One region of the Micromonospora sp. NPDC057141 genome, then DNA from elsewhere that is predicted to be linked to it. Evidence: riboswitches for the same ligand, from Rfam matches in the RefSeq annotation. Region 1 holds a riboswitch; the other holds the start of a gene.
What was found. Region 1 has a riboswitch for cyclic di-AMP ahead of ACFT41_RS10300 (coiled-coil domain-containing protein). Riboswitches for the same ligand answer to the same signal wherever they lie in the genome.

Region 2: another riboswitch for cyclic di-AMP. It lies ahead of ACFT41_RS18455 (coiled-coil domain-containing protein); the one in region 1 lies ahead of ACFT41_RS10300 (coiled-coil domain-containing protein).

What each region holds. Positions count from the first base shown of each region.
Region 1 covers NZ_JBHUVA010000012.1:42,503-49,883, forward strand. The annotation lists gene ACFT41_RS10275 (DUF3145 domain-containing protein) at 1-404, opposite strand, end outside; gene ACFT41_RS10280 (hypothetical protein) at 730-1,059, shown strand; gene ACFT41_RS10285 (alpha/beta fold hydrolase) at 1,365-2,288, shown strand; gene ACFT41_RS10290 (HelD family protein) at 2,470-4,587, shown strand; gene ACFT41_RS10295 (cation diffusion facilitator family transporter) at 4,718-5,635, shown strand; cyclic di-AMP (ydaO/yuaA leader) riboswitch at 5,789-5,918, shown strand; gene ACFT41_RS10300 (coiled-coil domain-containing protein) at 5,923-6,996, shown strand; gene ACFT41_RS10305 (SRPBCC family protein) at 7,045-7,381, opposite strand, start outside.
Region 2 covers NZ_JBHUVA010000035.1:4,952-12,332, forward strand. The annotation lists gene ACFT41_RS18435 (DUF305 domain-containing protein) at 1-170, opposite strand, end outside; gene ACFT41_RS18440 (hypothetical protein) at 256-780, opposite strand; gene ACFT41_RS18445 (heavy metal translocating P-type ATPase) at 1,032-3,098, opposite strand; gene ACFT41_RS18450 (YibE/F family protein) at 3,446-4,900, shown strand; cyclic di-AMP (ydaO/yuaA leader) riboswitch at 5,067-5,197, shown strand; gene ACFT41_RS18455 (coiled-coil domain-containing protein) at 5,202-6,227, shown strand; gene ACFT41_RS18460 (carbonic anhydrase) at 6,330-7,022, opposite strand; partial or broken gene ACFT41_RS18465 (helix-turn-helix transcriptional regulator) at 7,216-7,381, shown strand, end outside.

The sequences.
Region 1 (7,381 bases):
GCCTTGTCGAGCGCGTGGGCCAGTGCCTCGGGGGCCCGGGCGGCGGCCATGATGCCGCGCAGCCGGTCCTCGCCGAGCTGGATGTCGCCGGCCGCGCCGACGGTGGCCCGGAACAGGCCCCGCCCCGGGACGTACATGAAGCGTTCGCCGTCGACGCCCGCGCTCGGTTCCTCGGTCACCTCGAAACGGATCATGGGCCACTGCCGGAGGGCAGCAGCCAGCTCGGCGCCCGTCCCCGGGCGACCGGTCCACCCGCACTCGGCCCGGCGGGCGCCGGGGTCGACGGGCTGGGCCGTCCACTGCAGGTTGACCGGCGCGGCAAGGACGCGCGCGATTGCCCACTCGACGTGTGAGCACACGGCGAGCGGGGTCGAGTGGACGTATACGACGCCACGTGTTGGCACGGTGACCTCCCGGAGAGCGAGGTGCGTCTTCCCCTACGACCTCGACACCCGAGTGGCTGTTGGAACACATGATGACTGGTGGGACGGATGGTGCGCCAGGGAATCGGAAAATTCGCCGCCCGGGAACGGGGTGGAATGCGGCGCCGGTGGCCACCGTTGTGCCCTCCGTCAGGCGCGGTGACCAGCCAGGCACCGTGGTCGTGTACAGTTCTCTCGGCGGCTTGTGCCGCGCACATCTTCGGCGGGTCGAGGCTCTTCCCGGGCGTCACCCGTCACAGCCCCCGGACGTTCCCCGTCCTCCCGTACGTCTCCAAGGAGTACCTCCGTGGCGAGCAACACCTCTAAGACCGCGCGCGCGTCAGTCCGGGCCGGCCAGGCTGGCCAGGGTGGGGCCCTCAGCGTGCTGGGCGAGTTCAAGTACCTGATCCCGCTCAACGGCGGCAGGCACGCCTACGTGCGGAACCTCACCAACGGCAAGACCGCGCACCTGCGCACCGACTCCGACGCCTTCGTCGAGGAGATCCGGGTGCTGGCCGCCGCCGGCCACGCCGCCAAGATCCGGGCCGAGCTGAACAGCCTCGCGGCCGCCCACCCCGACCACGGCTGGGACGCCACCGAAAAGCGCCTCGCCGAGGCTGGTGTCTTCGGCGGCTGAACCCGCCCGCGACACCCGCACCACCTGCGACACCCGCTCTACCTGCGACACCCCGAACCGCCCGCCGGGCCCACCCGGCGGGCGGTTCGCCGTCTGCGCCCCGTCCCTGCGCCGGGCGGCCCGCGCCGCCTCCGCCCGGCCCGCCGCCGGGCATGGGGAGGTGAGAAGGGGAGCCTTCTCTACCGCAGGCGTCAACAAGGGGCCCTTCCTTGCACAGGGTTGGCGTGGTGTCATGGCGGGTAGCCCGTGTTACCGCTGGGTCACCCGGCGATGACGTTTCTGTGGCGGCCCGAGGGGAGGCGGCGATGCCGGAACACGTCGAGGTGCGGCTCGCAGACGACGTGCGCCTGCACGTGGAGGCGTCCGGGCCGGCCGAGGCCGAGGTCACCGCCGTCCTGCTGCACGGCTGGACGCTGGACGGGCGCAGCTGGCACCGGCAGCTCGCCGAGCTGCGCGAGCGGTTCGGCGACCGGGTCCGGGTGGTCACGTACGACGCCCGGGGGCACGGCCGGTCCGGCTGCATGGCGCTGCGTACCGCCACCCTGGCCCAGCTCGGCGACGACCTGGCCGCCGTGCTCGACGCCGTCGCCCCGGCCGGGCCGGTGGTGCTGGTCGGGCACTCCATGGGCGGCATGACGATCATGGAGTACGCGCACCGGCACCCCGGGCACTTCGCCGCCCGCACGGCGGGGCTGGTGTTCGTCTCGACCACCGCCGAGGGGCACACCCACACCGCGTACGGCCTCTCCCCCCGCATCGCCCGGCTGATCCGGCTGGCCGAGACCACCGGCGCCGGGGTGCTGGCCCGCTGCGGCGCGTGGCGTCCGCCCCGGGCGCTGCTGCGCGCCCTGCGACCCAGCATCCGCTGGATGCTCTTCGGCGACCGCTGCGATCCGACCGACATCCGGCTGGTCACCTCGGCGGTGGCCCGGGCCACGCTGCGCTCGATCGGCGGGTTCCGCGCGTCGATCGGGGCCCAGCACCGGCTGGACACCCTCGCCGCGCTGGCCCACCTGCCGGCGGCGGCGCTGGTCGGGGACCGGGACCGGCTCACCCCGCCGCCGTGCGCCGAGTCGATCGCGGTGGCCCTGCCGGCGACGGAGCTGACGGTCTGCCCGGGCGCCGGGCACATGCTGATGATGGAGCGGCCCGAGCAGGTGAACGCCGCCCTGGCCGGGGTGTTGGGCCGGGTGCTGGCGGGCGCGCCGAGCGCGTCCGCACCGCACTGACCGGGGCCGCACCGGCGCTGACCGGGGTCCCGGGCCGGGGTCCCGGGACGTGGGGTGGATCGCGGCGGCGGCATGGCCCCGCGAAGCCGTCGGCTGCTGGCCGTACCCTCACCCGGTCACCCCGGCGCGCCGCCCGCGCCCCTGGCGCGGCCGCCGCCGCCGTCTGCGAGGAGCCCGTACGTTGACCGACCGCACGACCCTGGAGCAGGAGATGGCCGCCGAGCAGCGGCACCTCGACCGGGTGTACGCCCGCCTCGCCGAACTGCGCCGCTTCGCCGCGCAGGCCGAGAAGGACGGCTACCGCCTGGCCCGGGTGGGCAACTTCGGGGCGCTCGTCGAGCGGGACGCGATGGTCTTCCACGCCGCCCAGCGCCGGCACGTGCTCGACGCCGAGCACGAGGGGCTGGTCTTCGGCCGGCTGGACCTACGGGAGGGGCAGGTGCTGCACGTCGGGCGGCTCGGGGTGCGCGGCGAGAACGCCGAGACGCTGGTGGTGGACTGGCGGGCCCCGGCCGCCGCCGCCTTCTACCAGGCGACGCCGACGCAGCCGCTGGGCGTGGTCCGGCGGCGCACGATCTCCTCGTCGGCGGAGCGGGTGACCCGGATCGAGGACGACCTGCTGGACCCGGCGGCGGCACCGCCGGACATGGCGGTGGTGGGCGACGGCGGGCTGCTGGCCACCCTGTCCCGGGCCACGGGCCGGGGGATGCGGGACATCGTGGCCACGATCCAGCGGGAGCAGGACGAGGCGATCCGCTCCCCCGCCTCCGGGGTCACGATCGTCTCCGGCGGCCCGGGCACGGGCAAGACGGCGGTGGCGCTGCACCGGGCGGCGTTCCTGCTCTATTCCGACCGCAGCCGCTACGCCGGGGGCGGCATCCTGGTGGTCGGCCCGTCGGCGGTGTTCGTGGAATACATCGCCTCGGTGCTGCCGTCGCTGGGCGAGGAGGCGGCGACGCTGCACTCGCTCGGGTCGCTGTTCCCGGGGATGGGCGCGACGCGCACCGACCCGCCGGAGGTGGCGGCGGTGAAGGGGTCGCTGCGGATGCGCCGGGTGCTGGAGCGCGCGGTGCGGGACGCGGTGCCGGGCGGGCCGGGCGAGCTGCGGCTGCTCTACCGGGGTGAGCTGCTGCGGCTGGACCGCCGGGAGCTCGACGGCATCCGGGACCGGGCGCTGGGCCGGGGGGCCCGCCGCAACGAGTCACGCCGGGCGGGCTTCGACGGGGTGTTCGCGGCGCTGTGGGCGCAGGCCCGCCGGCTGGGCATCGGCCGGCTGCCGGAGCAGCGCGCGTTCGAGGACGAGATCGCCGAGCGGCCCGAGTTCCGCGAGTTCCTCAAGGCGTGGTGGCCGCGGCTGCACCCCCGGCACGTGCTGGGCTGGCTGGCCCGCCCGGATCGGCTGCGCCGGTACGCCGCCGGGGTCCTGTCCCGGGCGGAGGTCGGCCTGCTCGTCGAGGCGTACCGGACGCTGGACGCCGAGGGGCTGACGATCGCCGACGTCGCCCTGCTCGACGAGTTGGACGCGCTGCTGGGCAAGCCGGTGCAGCCGAAGCGTGCGAAGCGGGACCCGTTCCGGCTCGCCGGAGGCGTACGTGAGCTGAGCACGCACGCCGACCGGCAGCGGGCGGCGCGGGAGGCGGCCCGGGAGCGGCCGGAGGACTACCGCGACTTCGCGCACGTGGTGGTCGACGAGGCGCAGGACGTCTCGCCGATGCAGTGGCGGATGGTCGGCCGGCGCGGCCGGCTGGCGTCCTGGACGGTGGTGGGCGACCCGGCGCAGACCGCGTGGACGGGGGATCCGCAGGAGCTGACCCGGGCCCGGGACGCGGCGCTGGGCCGGCGGCGGCGGCACCAGTTCGAGCTGACCACCAACTACCGCAACTCGGCGGAGATCTTCGCGGTGGCGGCGGCGGAGATCCGCCGGCTCTACCCGGACCTGACGCTGCCCCGCGCGGTGCGGTCCACCGGCGTGGCCCCGGTCGAGCTGACCGTTCCGGCGGCCGGGCTGGAGGCGGCGACCGTCGCGGCGGTCGGCGACCTGCTCGGCGAGGTGGAGGGCACGGTCGGGGTGATCACGCCGGTGCCGCGCCGCGACGAGGTGGCTGGCTGGCTGGCCGGCCGGGCCGCGCCGCGCCTGCAGGTGGTGACCAGCCTCCAGGCCAAGGGCATGGAGTACGACGGGGTGGTGCTGGTCGCCCCGGGCGAGATCCGGGCGGACCCGGGCTCGGGCGTGCGGACGCTGTACGTGGCGCTGTCGCGGGCGACCCAGCGCCTCGTCACGCTCGACCCGACGGGCTGATCACGCTCGACCCGACGGCTGATCCGGCCCCGGCCGTTCACCGGCCGGACCGCCGCCGATCACTTGCATACATTGCGATGTGAACATAGATTTGGCCGGGGGGTTGGGATCACGGACGGAGGGTGTGGGCGTGGGCGCAGGTCATGACCACCACCACGGGGTGGCGGCAAACGCCTCCGACCGCCATTCGGGGCGGCTCTGGGCGGCGTTCGCGCTGCTCGCCGTGCTGATGATCGTCGAGGCGGTGACCGCGCTCGGCACCGGCTCGCTGGCGCTGCTCTCCGACGCCGGGCACATGTTCACCGACGTGCTCGGCATCGGCATGGCGCTCGCCGCGATCACCGCCACCCGCCGGGCCACCGCCGACCCGCAGCGCACGTTCGGGCTCTACCGGTTGGAGGTGCTCGCCGCGCTCGGCAACGCCCTGCTGCTCAGCGGCGTCGCCGTCTACGTCCTCGTCGAGGCCGTCCGCCGCTTCGGCGACCCGCCCGAGGTGACCACCGGCCCGATGCTCGCGGTGGCGGTGCTGGGCCTGCTCGCCAACGTCGCCGCGTTCGCCCTGCTGCGCAGCGGGGCGAAGGAGAGCCTCAACCTGCGCGGGGCGTACCTGGAGGTGCTGGGCGACCTGCTCGGGTCGGTCGGGGTGATCGGGGCGGCGGCGCTGATCATGGTCACCGGCTGGTGGTGGGCGGACCCGGCGGTGGCCGTCGCGATCGGCGTGTTCATCCTGCCCCGCACCTGGCGGCTCGGTCGGGCCGCGGTGCGCATCCTGGTCCAGGCCGCGCCGGAGCACCTCCAGGTGACCGCCGTGCACGACCGGCTGGCCGCCGTGCCCGGCGTGGTCGAGGTGCACGACCTGCACGTCTGGACGCTGACCTCCGGCATGGAGGTCGCCTCGGCCCACCTGACCATGGCGCCCGGCGCGGAGGTCGGCGCGGTGCTGACCGCCGCCCGCACCGCCCTGCACGAGGACTTCCACATCGAGCACGCCACGTTGCAGGTCGAGCCGGGGGCGGCCCGCGACGGCTGCGGGCCGGCCGGCTGGTGAGACCGACGCCCATCAATTTTCGTGACTTATACGGTCGAATGCCGGACTTGACGGGATTTATCCGCGTACCCTCCGTCACGGAAGCAGCGCTGGTCCCACAGGCACCGGTAGGCTCGGTCCCGGCCTCCGCCGGGCGGCGCCCTCCGGCGCCTGTGGTGGCCGCCGCCTAATCGCCTACGGGCGAGCCGGGGAACCATGTTCGTGGGGTGCATCCGCTCCAGCGGTAGGGATCGTCCGTCCCGAACCCGTCAGCTAACCCGGTCGGCGGCTGATGGAAGGACATGCATATGCCAGTAGTGGCACCTGTAGGAAGGATCGCCGCCCGGGTCGCGGCGGCGCTGGTGCTGACGCTCGCCGTCGGCCTCGGGGCCGCGCCCGTGACGCCGGCCGGGGCCGCGCCGCCCGTCGGCCTGCTCGCCGCGCCGGGCGACGACGAGGAGGGCGGCACCCCCGCCCTGCGCGCCCAGCTCGAAGCGGCCAGCAAGGGCTACCTGGAGGCCAAGACCGCCCTCGACCGCTCGGTGAAGCGGCAGCAGAAGCTCGGCGGCCAGCTCAAGACGGTCGAGGCCGAGCTGGTCACGCGGGGCGCGAAGGTCGGCGAGATCGCCGGTGTGGCGTACAAGAAGGGTCGGCTCACCGCCGCCTCACTGCTGCTCGACAGCAGCTCCCCCGAGGGATTCCTGGACCGGGCCGCCGCGCTCGACGCGGTCGCCGCCAACGAGGACCGGGCGCTGCGCGCGCTGCTGACCACCCGGGACGAGGCGACGAAGACCCGACAGGGGATCGACGGCGAGATCCGCGAGCAGCGCAAGCAGGTCACGCTGATGGGCAAGCGCAAGGAACAGGCCGAACGGGCGCTCACCGTGGCCAACAACAAGGCCAGCAGCAACAGCGGCGGCGGGTCCAGCCCGGGCGGCAGCTCCAGCGCCAACGCCACCCCCGCGAAGCGCAACTCCGACGGCTCCTGGCCGGCGGAGTCGTGCAGCGTCAACGACCCCACCCCGGCCAACGGCTGCATCACCCCGCGCACCCTGCACGCGCTCAACCAGGCCAAGGCCGCCGGCTTCACCCGGTACGTCTCCTGCTACCGCCCCGGTGGCTCCGGCGAGCACCCGAAGGGCCGGGCCTGCGACTTCGCCGCGCAGAAGGGCGGCTTCGGCGGCGTGGCCACCGGCGGGGACCGCACCTACGGCAACAACCTGGCGGCGTACTACGTGCGCAACGCCGACCGGCTCGCCGTGCTGTACGTGATCTGGTTCAAGCAGATCTGGCTGCCCAGCAGCGGCTGGAAGGCGTACAGCGGCGGAAACGGGGACCCGTCCAGCGACCACACCAACCACGTGCACCTGTCGGTGATCTGACCGCGCCCGCCTCGGCGGCCCTCCCCCGTGGGCCGGGTCGCCGGGGCGCTACGCCGCCCGGCCCAGCACCTCGCCCAGCCGGCGGGCCAGCCCGAGGTGCGCCGAGCGGGCCTGCCGGAAGGCGTACGCGAACAGCAGCGTCGGGGCGGCCAGGGTGATCTCCACGTCGACGCGGACGAGGCCGCCCGGCTCGTCGCGCAGCCGGGTGTGGTTACGCACCGTCGTGGCCGGCCGCTGCCGGGCCAGCGTGACGATCTCGTCGTCGGTCACCACCAGCACGTCCGCCTGATACGTCACGCCGAAGCGCAGCGGCCCGGCGGCGAGCTGATCGGTTATCGCATAACTGGCCAGGGCACCCGGCCGGGGCGGCAACCGGCGCACCCGC
Region 2 (7,381 bases), on a different contig from region 1:
GTCGCGGTGGCGGTGGCAGTGGCGGTGCCGGCGGCAGTGGCGGTGCCGCCGGCCGGCGTGTCGTGACTGGGCGAGCCGTGGTCGCCGGAACCGCAGGCGGCCAGGGCGAGGACGGCGGTCAGGGCCGCGCTGGCCAGGGCGGCGCGGCGCGCGATCGTACGAGTGGTCACGGTGAATCCTTCGGTCTCGGTCACGTACGTGGGCAGGACGGGAACACGGGTCACCGGCGGAGCCGGGCACCCGCGCCGGGGCGTCCTACGTACGCGACACCGAGACCTCGGCCAGTCGAAGGCCGAGCGGGCGGGAGGGCGGGCCGCGCGGTCCGGCGGGCGCCCCACCGGGCCGCCGGCCGGACGGGCCGAACGCCCGTGCGCCGGTCAGCAGGAGCACGGCGACGAGCAGGGCGACCCCGAGCGCGCCGAGCACCGCCGAACAGACGCTCCACCCGGACGGCCCGTCTGCGCGACCACCGACCGGGAGCAGCCGGGCGGGCACACACTCACCAGCCGGACAGCCGGCGTGGGCACCCAGGGCGGCGACGACCATGCCGCCAGCCGGGGCGGCCATGCCGCCGGCGAGCCGTCCGGAAGCGGCCACGCCGCTGGCGAGGGTGACGGAGATCGGATGCCCGTCGCGCGGTGCCGCCCCGTCATGTCCGTCGTGGGTGCCGCCGGAGTGCGCGCCATGGCCGAGGGTGTGCATGGCGGCCAGGCCGACCAGGGTGCAGAGCAGCAGCGCGAGGCGGACCCACCGCCCGCCCGTCACCGCCATCGTCCGCACGCCACCACGCTAGAGCCTCGGCTGAAGTCGGCCGACCTCGACTCGCGGGTGCGCGGGTGGCCTCGGGCCAGGTCGGCGAGGAGCTGCGGGGCCCCGGGGTCGACGATCGATGCCGCCAAGAGACCGGGCCGGGAACTTTGGCTGCCTCCACCACACGACACCCCGACACGGTTCCACCGCGACCGGCCACGAACCGTGCCGCTCACCTGCCGCCGGGACACGTGCCGCACGGGCCCGCGCTTCGACGCACATCAGCCGGGGGTGAGGCGGACCCGGCGGATCAGTTGGGCGTTCAGCGCCACCACGATCGTGGACGCCGACATCAGGATCGCCCCGACCGCCGGGCTCAGCGCCACCCCCGCCCAGGCCAGCGCCCCGGCGGCCAACGGCAGGGCCACCACGTTGTAACCGGCCGCCCAGGCCAGGTTCTGCACCATCTTCCGGTAGGACGCTCGGGAGAGCCGGGCCACCGCCGCCACCCCACGCGGGTCGGACGAGGCGAGCACCACCCCGGCGGACTCGATGGCCACGTCCGTGCCGGCCCCGATCGCGATGCCCACGTCTGCGCGGGCGAGCGCCGGGGCGTCGTTGACCCCGTCGCCGACCATCGCCACGGTCAGCCCCCGGCGTTGCAGCTCGGTGACCTTGCCGTCCTTGTCGGCCGGCAGCACCTCGGCGAAGACCTCGTCCACTCCGGGCCGGAAGCCGAGGTCGGCGGCGACCGCGTCGGCCACCGCCCGGGCGTCCCCAGTGATCATGGCGATGGTCCGGACGCCCTGAGCCCGCAGCTCGGCGATCGCCTCGCGCGCCTCGGGGCGTACTTCGTCGGCGAGGGCGAGCGCGCCGAGCACCGTGCCGGGGAGGCGGACCAGGTGGAGCACGGCGGCCCCCCGCCCCGCCCACTCGGCGGCAATCCGGTCCAGCTCGGCGGGGAGGCCCACGCCCAGCTCGCGCAGCAGCGCCGGCCCGCCCGCCGCGTACTCCGTGCCGTCGATGGTGGCCCGCACCCCACGGCCCGGCAGTGCGCGGAAGCCGGTGGCCGGCGCGGGTCCGCCGCGTTGCTCGGCGGCGGCGACGATCGCTCGGGCCAGCGGGTGCTCGCTGTCCGCCTCGACCCCGGCGGCCAGCCGCAGCAGCTCGTCCTCACCGGTGCCGGCGACGGCCGCGACACCGGTCACGACGTGCTCGCCCCGGGTCAGGGTGCCGGTCTTGTCGAACAGCACCGCGTCGACGGTGCGCATCCGCTCCAGCGCGAGCCGGTTCTTCACCAGGATGCCAGAGCGCGCCGCAACCGCCGTGGACAGCGCGATGACCAGCGGGATCGCCAGCCCCAGCGCGTGCGGGCAGGCGATCACCAGCACCGTGACGGTCCGCACCACGGCCTCGTCGGCGTCGCCGAGGGCGGACCAGACCAGCACCGTGACCACGGCGGTGGCGGTGGCGACGTAGAACAGCCAGGCCGCGAAGCGGTCGGCGAGCGCCTGGGCCCGGCCGCTGGAGCGCTGCGCCTCGGCGACCATGCGCTGGATGCCGGCGAGGGTGGTCTCCTCGCCGATCGCCGCCACCTCGACCCGGATCGCCGAGTCCGTGGCCACCGTGCCCGCCACCACCCGGTCGCCGGCCGACCGGACGACCGGGCGGGACTCTCCCGTGATCATGGATTCGTCCAGCTCGGCGGCCCCGTCGACGACCCGGCCGTCGGCCGGCACCCGACCGCCCGGCCGGACCAGCAGCACGTCGCCGACGCGCAGCTCGGCCACCGGGACCCGATCGGTGCCGCCGTCGGGGCGGACCCGCTCGGCGTCGTCGGGCAGCAGCGCGGCCAACGCGGCGAGGGCGCCCCGGGCCTGACCGATCGCCCTCATCTCCTGCCAGTGCCCGAGCAGCATGATGGTGACCAGCGCCGCCAGCTCCCACCAGAAGTCCAGGTCGAACGCGCCGGCGCTGGTGGCCAGCGATGCGACGTACGCGACGCTGATCGCCATCGCGATGAGCAGCATCATCCCCGGTGCCCGGTCGCGTAGCTCCCGGACCGCGCCGACCAGGAACGGCCACCCGCCCCACCAGAAGACCGCCGAGCCGAGCACCGGGCCGACCAACGCCCGGCCGGGGAACTCCAGCGAGTAGCCGAACCAGTCCATCACCAGGTGGCTGGTGACGACGATCGGCAGGGTCAGCGCGAGGCAGAGCCAGAACCGGCGGCGGAACATCTCCGGGTCGTGCCCAGCGTGCTTGTCGTGCCCGCCGGGTCCGGCGCGCTTGTCCGGTGCGCCGGGTCCGGCGGGTGCGCCGTGCCTCGCGTGCGCTTCGTGGGCCATGTCTCCAAGATGCCCCGCCGCCGGTCAGATTGGCAGCATGTCGGTCAGACGGCGGTATCCGAGCGGCCGGAACACCGCCATGTCGCCGACATGGTGTCGACCGGCCTGCGTCCGCAGGTGAGGGTGGCTACGATTCCGGGCGATGGGACGCAGGATCCCGCTCCGGGCGACCGGAGGAGCGGAAGGGGCTTCGGATGGGCCGGCGGAGCGGGGGTCCTCGGGCGGGGGTCCTCGGGCGGCCGGCCCGGTGAGGTCGTTCGGGCAGCCAGCCCGGATCGACCGCCGCGACGCTGAACCGTCCGGGCCGCCGAGCCGTATCCCGCGCTGACACCGTTTGGAGACCGTCGATGGGCGCCGACCACAACCGACCCGCTCCGCCCACCCCGCCAGGGGTGCGGCGGCTCCTCGTCGCGACCGTGGTGCCCCTCTTCGTGATCACCGTGATCGCGGCGATCGTCCTGTGGCCCCGCGACGGCGGCCCGGAGGTCGACGGCGGCTCGCCGGTGCCCCGCTACCACGGCACAGTGACCCGGGTGGTCACCGAGGAGTGCCCGCCACAGCCCGGGACGCCGGAGGCCGGGCCGGACGTCGCGGACGGCCCGTGCGGCACGGTGACCGTCCGGGTGGAGCAGGGGCCGGACGCCGGGCAGCAGGTCGAGACGCCGATCCCCACCGGCCCCGGCGCGCCCACCGTCGCCGTCGACGACCGGATCGTGCTGGTGAAGCTGACCGACCCGGCGGACCCGACGGCGAGCGCCTACAACATCGCCGAGCACCAGCGCGGCACTCCGCTGGTCTGGCTGGCGGTGGTGTTCGCGCTGGCGATCGTCGCGTTCGGCCGCTGGCGGGGGGTGGCCGCCCTGGCCGGCCTGGCCGCCACCTTCGCCATCCTGCTGACCTTCGTACTGCCCGGGATCGGCGCGGGCGGGTCACCGCTGCCGATCGCCGTCGTCGGCTCCGCGCTGATCATGTTCGTGGTGCTGTACCTCACCCACGGGGTCAGCGCGCAGACGTCGGTGGCCGTCCTCGGCACCCTGGGCAGCCTGGTGCTCACCGGCCTCCTGGGCACCCTCGCCACGGCGGCCACCCACCTCACCGGGTACGGCAGCGAGGACGCCACCACCCTGTCGATGTTCCGGGGCGACGTGGATCTGCACGGCCTGCTGCTGGCCGGCATCATCATCGGTTCGCTCGGGGTGCTCGACGACGTCACCGTCACCCAGGCGGCCACGGTCACCGAGCTGGCGCACGCCAACCCGGGGCTGTCCCGGTTGCAGCTCTACCGGGCGGCCACCCGCGTCGGCCGGGCGCACATCGCCTCCACGGTCAACACGATCGTGCTGGCGTACGCGGGCGCGTCGCTGCCGCTGCTGCTCCTGCTCACCGCCGACTCCCGCCCGGTGACCGAGATCCTGACCAGCGAGTTCCTCGCCCAGGAGATCGTCCGCAGCGCGGTCGCCACGCTGGGCCTGATCGCCGCCGTGCCGCTCACCACCGGGCTGGCCGCCGTGGTCACCGCAGCGGGCCGCACCGCCGCGGGACGGACCACGGCAGGGCGCAGCGCCGCGGAAAGCGCCGCCGCGGGACGGACCAGGGCGACCCGGTCCGGTCCGGCGGGCGTCGGGGACGTGCCGGCGACGCGTACGCCGGGCAGCGGCCGGCGGCGGCCCGCGGAGCGGGATCTCGCGCTGGAGGCGCTCGGCGGCGGCCGGGCGGCCGAGGGGTTCCCCGACGACCACGCCCCCACCCACCCCCCGGCCGGACGGCCGCACCGAGAAGGAGGCACGGAGACCGCATGGTGACACTCCGCAGCGTGACCAATGGCGGCATCCGCCCTGAGAAGCGCATCACCGATCACCGACAGCGATTACGAAATAGCGCTTTCAGTCGGCAGCCGGACGTAGCTCCCCACGAGGACTCTCGGGTAACCTCGCTGCCGGTCACCGCCGAAGGCGCGAAGCGGCGCCTGCGGTGCCGCCGCCCAATCGCCGCGAGGCGAGCCGGGGAACCAGGTGCCCGGGGTGAATCCGCGCGAGCGGTAGGGGCCACTTCCGCCCCGAACCCGTCAGCTAACCCGGTCGGCGGTCGATGGAAGGGAACACTGTGACGGCACCCCTGCACCGCTGGTTGACCCCCGTGGTGGCCGTGCTCGCTGCCCTGGCGGTCGTCGCCGGGCCGGCCGCCCCGGCGCTCGCCCTGCCCTCCGCCGCCCCCCAACCGTCGGGGCACGAGGAGGACGACGAGCCCCAGCTCATCACCGATGTGATCGAGGCGACCAACCGGGACTACGCCCAGGCCAAGTCGAAGCTCGAAAAGTCGAAGAAGCGCCAGGCCCAGCTCGCCGAGGAGGTGCGGAAGGCCCAGGACGAGCTGGACGCGCTCGCGCCGCAGGTCGGCGAGATGGCCGCGCAGTCGTACCGGACCGGCCGGGTCGGCGCGATGGCGATGCTGTTGGAGAGCAACACCCCGGACTCGTTCGTCAAGCGCGCCTCCGCCCTCGACGAGCTGAACATGGTCAACGCCAACAAGCTGGCCGAGGTCAGCGCGGCCAAGAACCGCGCCGAGCAGGCCAAGCTCGCGCTCGACGCCGAGGTGCGCGAGCAGCAGAAGCAGGCGTCGGTCATGGCGAAGAAGAAGTTCGACGCCGAGAAGGCGCTCGCGCTGGTCGGCGGCGCGGGCTTCACCGGCGGTCTGGTTTCCGCCACCTCCCCGGTCGCGAAGATCGGGCCGGGCCGGACGTCGGACGGCGACTGGCGACCGGAGTCGTGCAGCGAGAACGACCCCACCACCTCCGGCTGCGTCACGCCCCGCACACTGCACGCGTACAAGGAGACCAAACGGGCCGGCTTCAACCGGTTCGTGGGCTGCTACCGGCCGGGCGGGCCGTGGGAGCACCCCAAGGGCCGGGCCTGCGACTGGTCGCTCCAGAACAGCGGATTCGCCCCCTGGCACAACAACGACACCCGGATGTACGGCAACAACCTGGCCGCGTTCCTCATCCGCAACGCCGACCGGCTCGGCATCTACTACGTCATCTGGAACCGGCAGATCTGGTTCCCGGCGACCGGCTGGAAGTCCTACAGCGGGCCCTCCAACCACACCGACCACGTGCACATGTCGCTGCTCTGACGCCGCGTGCCGCGCACGCCGAGAGGGGCCGTCCCACTGTGGGCGGCCCCTCTCGGCGCGTAAGGCGGCGCGTCTCAGGCGGCGGGTGTCAGGCGGCGGGTGTCAGGCGGCGGCGGGGGCCGGGAGGGCGGCCACCGTCCGCACCCCGCCGGCGCTGAGCCGGTACGACATTCCGACGACCGCGCACCGACCGGCGTCGACCTCGGCGGCCAGCACCGGCGACCGGTCGAGCATCGCCTCGACGGTGCACGCGATGTGGATGTCGACGATCTCGTCGATGCTCTCGACGCCCCGCTCGGCGGCCCGGTGCAGGCTGGGCACCACGGCGTCCACCACGGCCCGCAGGTTGCCGGCGGGCTGGGTGCCGGTGCCGGCCGCCGCCCGGGCCGCCTGCACCGCTCCGCAGGAGTCGTGGCCGAGCACCACCACCAGGGGGGTGCCCAGCACGGTCACGGCGTACTCGACGCTGCCCAGCACCTCGGGGCCGACGGTGTGCCCGGCGGTGCGGACCACGAAGAGGTCCCCCAGGCCACGATCGAAGATGATCTCGGCGGCGAGCCGGGAGTCGGAGCAGCCGACGATCACCGCGAACGGGTGCTGGCCGTCGGCGACGGCCGTCCGGTGGTCGGCGTCCTGGTTGGGGTGGCGCGGCGCTCCGGTGACGAAGCGGTGGTTGCCGGCTTGCAACTCGACGAGGGCCCGGCCCGGGGTGCAGGGGACGCCCGGGGTGCCCAGCTCGCCGGGTCGCCCGATGGTCGAGAGGGGTTCGAGCTGCCCGGAGTTCGACTGATCCATCGACATGCTGGAATGCTTCATGCCCCATCACCTCGTCATTCACGCGCACGACCAGTTCCCCCACGGTCACACGCAGCGAAAGGCACGTCAAGCGTTACGTGATACACATTTCCTGTGTTGGGAAGGGGTTGCGCGGGGCCGAGCGTTGGCCCGCGTCGGCCCAGGGGCGTGCCCGTCGTCGCCGAGCCCTAACATGTCCGACATGGCGACGACAGCAGGCGGGAACGGGAGCACCCGGAACTGGACGTTCCTCACCAACCACGGCCACGTGCTGCTCGCCATCGCCCGCAACCCGACCGCCCGGCTGCGCGACGTCGCGGACGAGGTGGGTGTGACCGAACGGGCGGCCCAGGCGATCG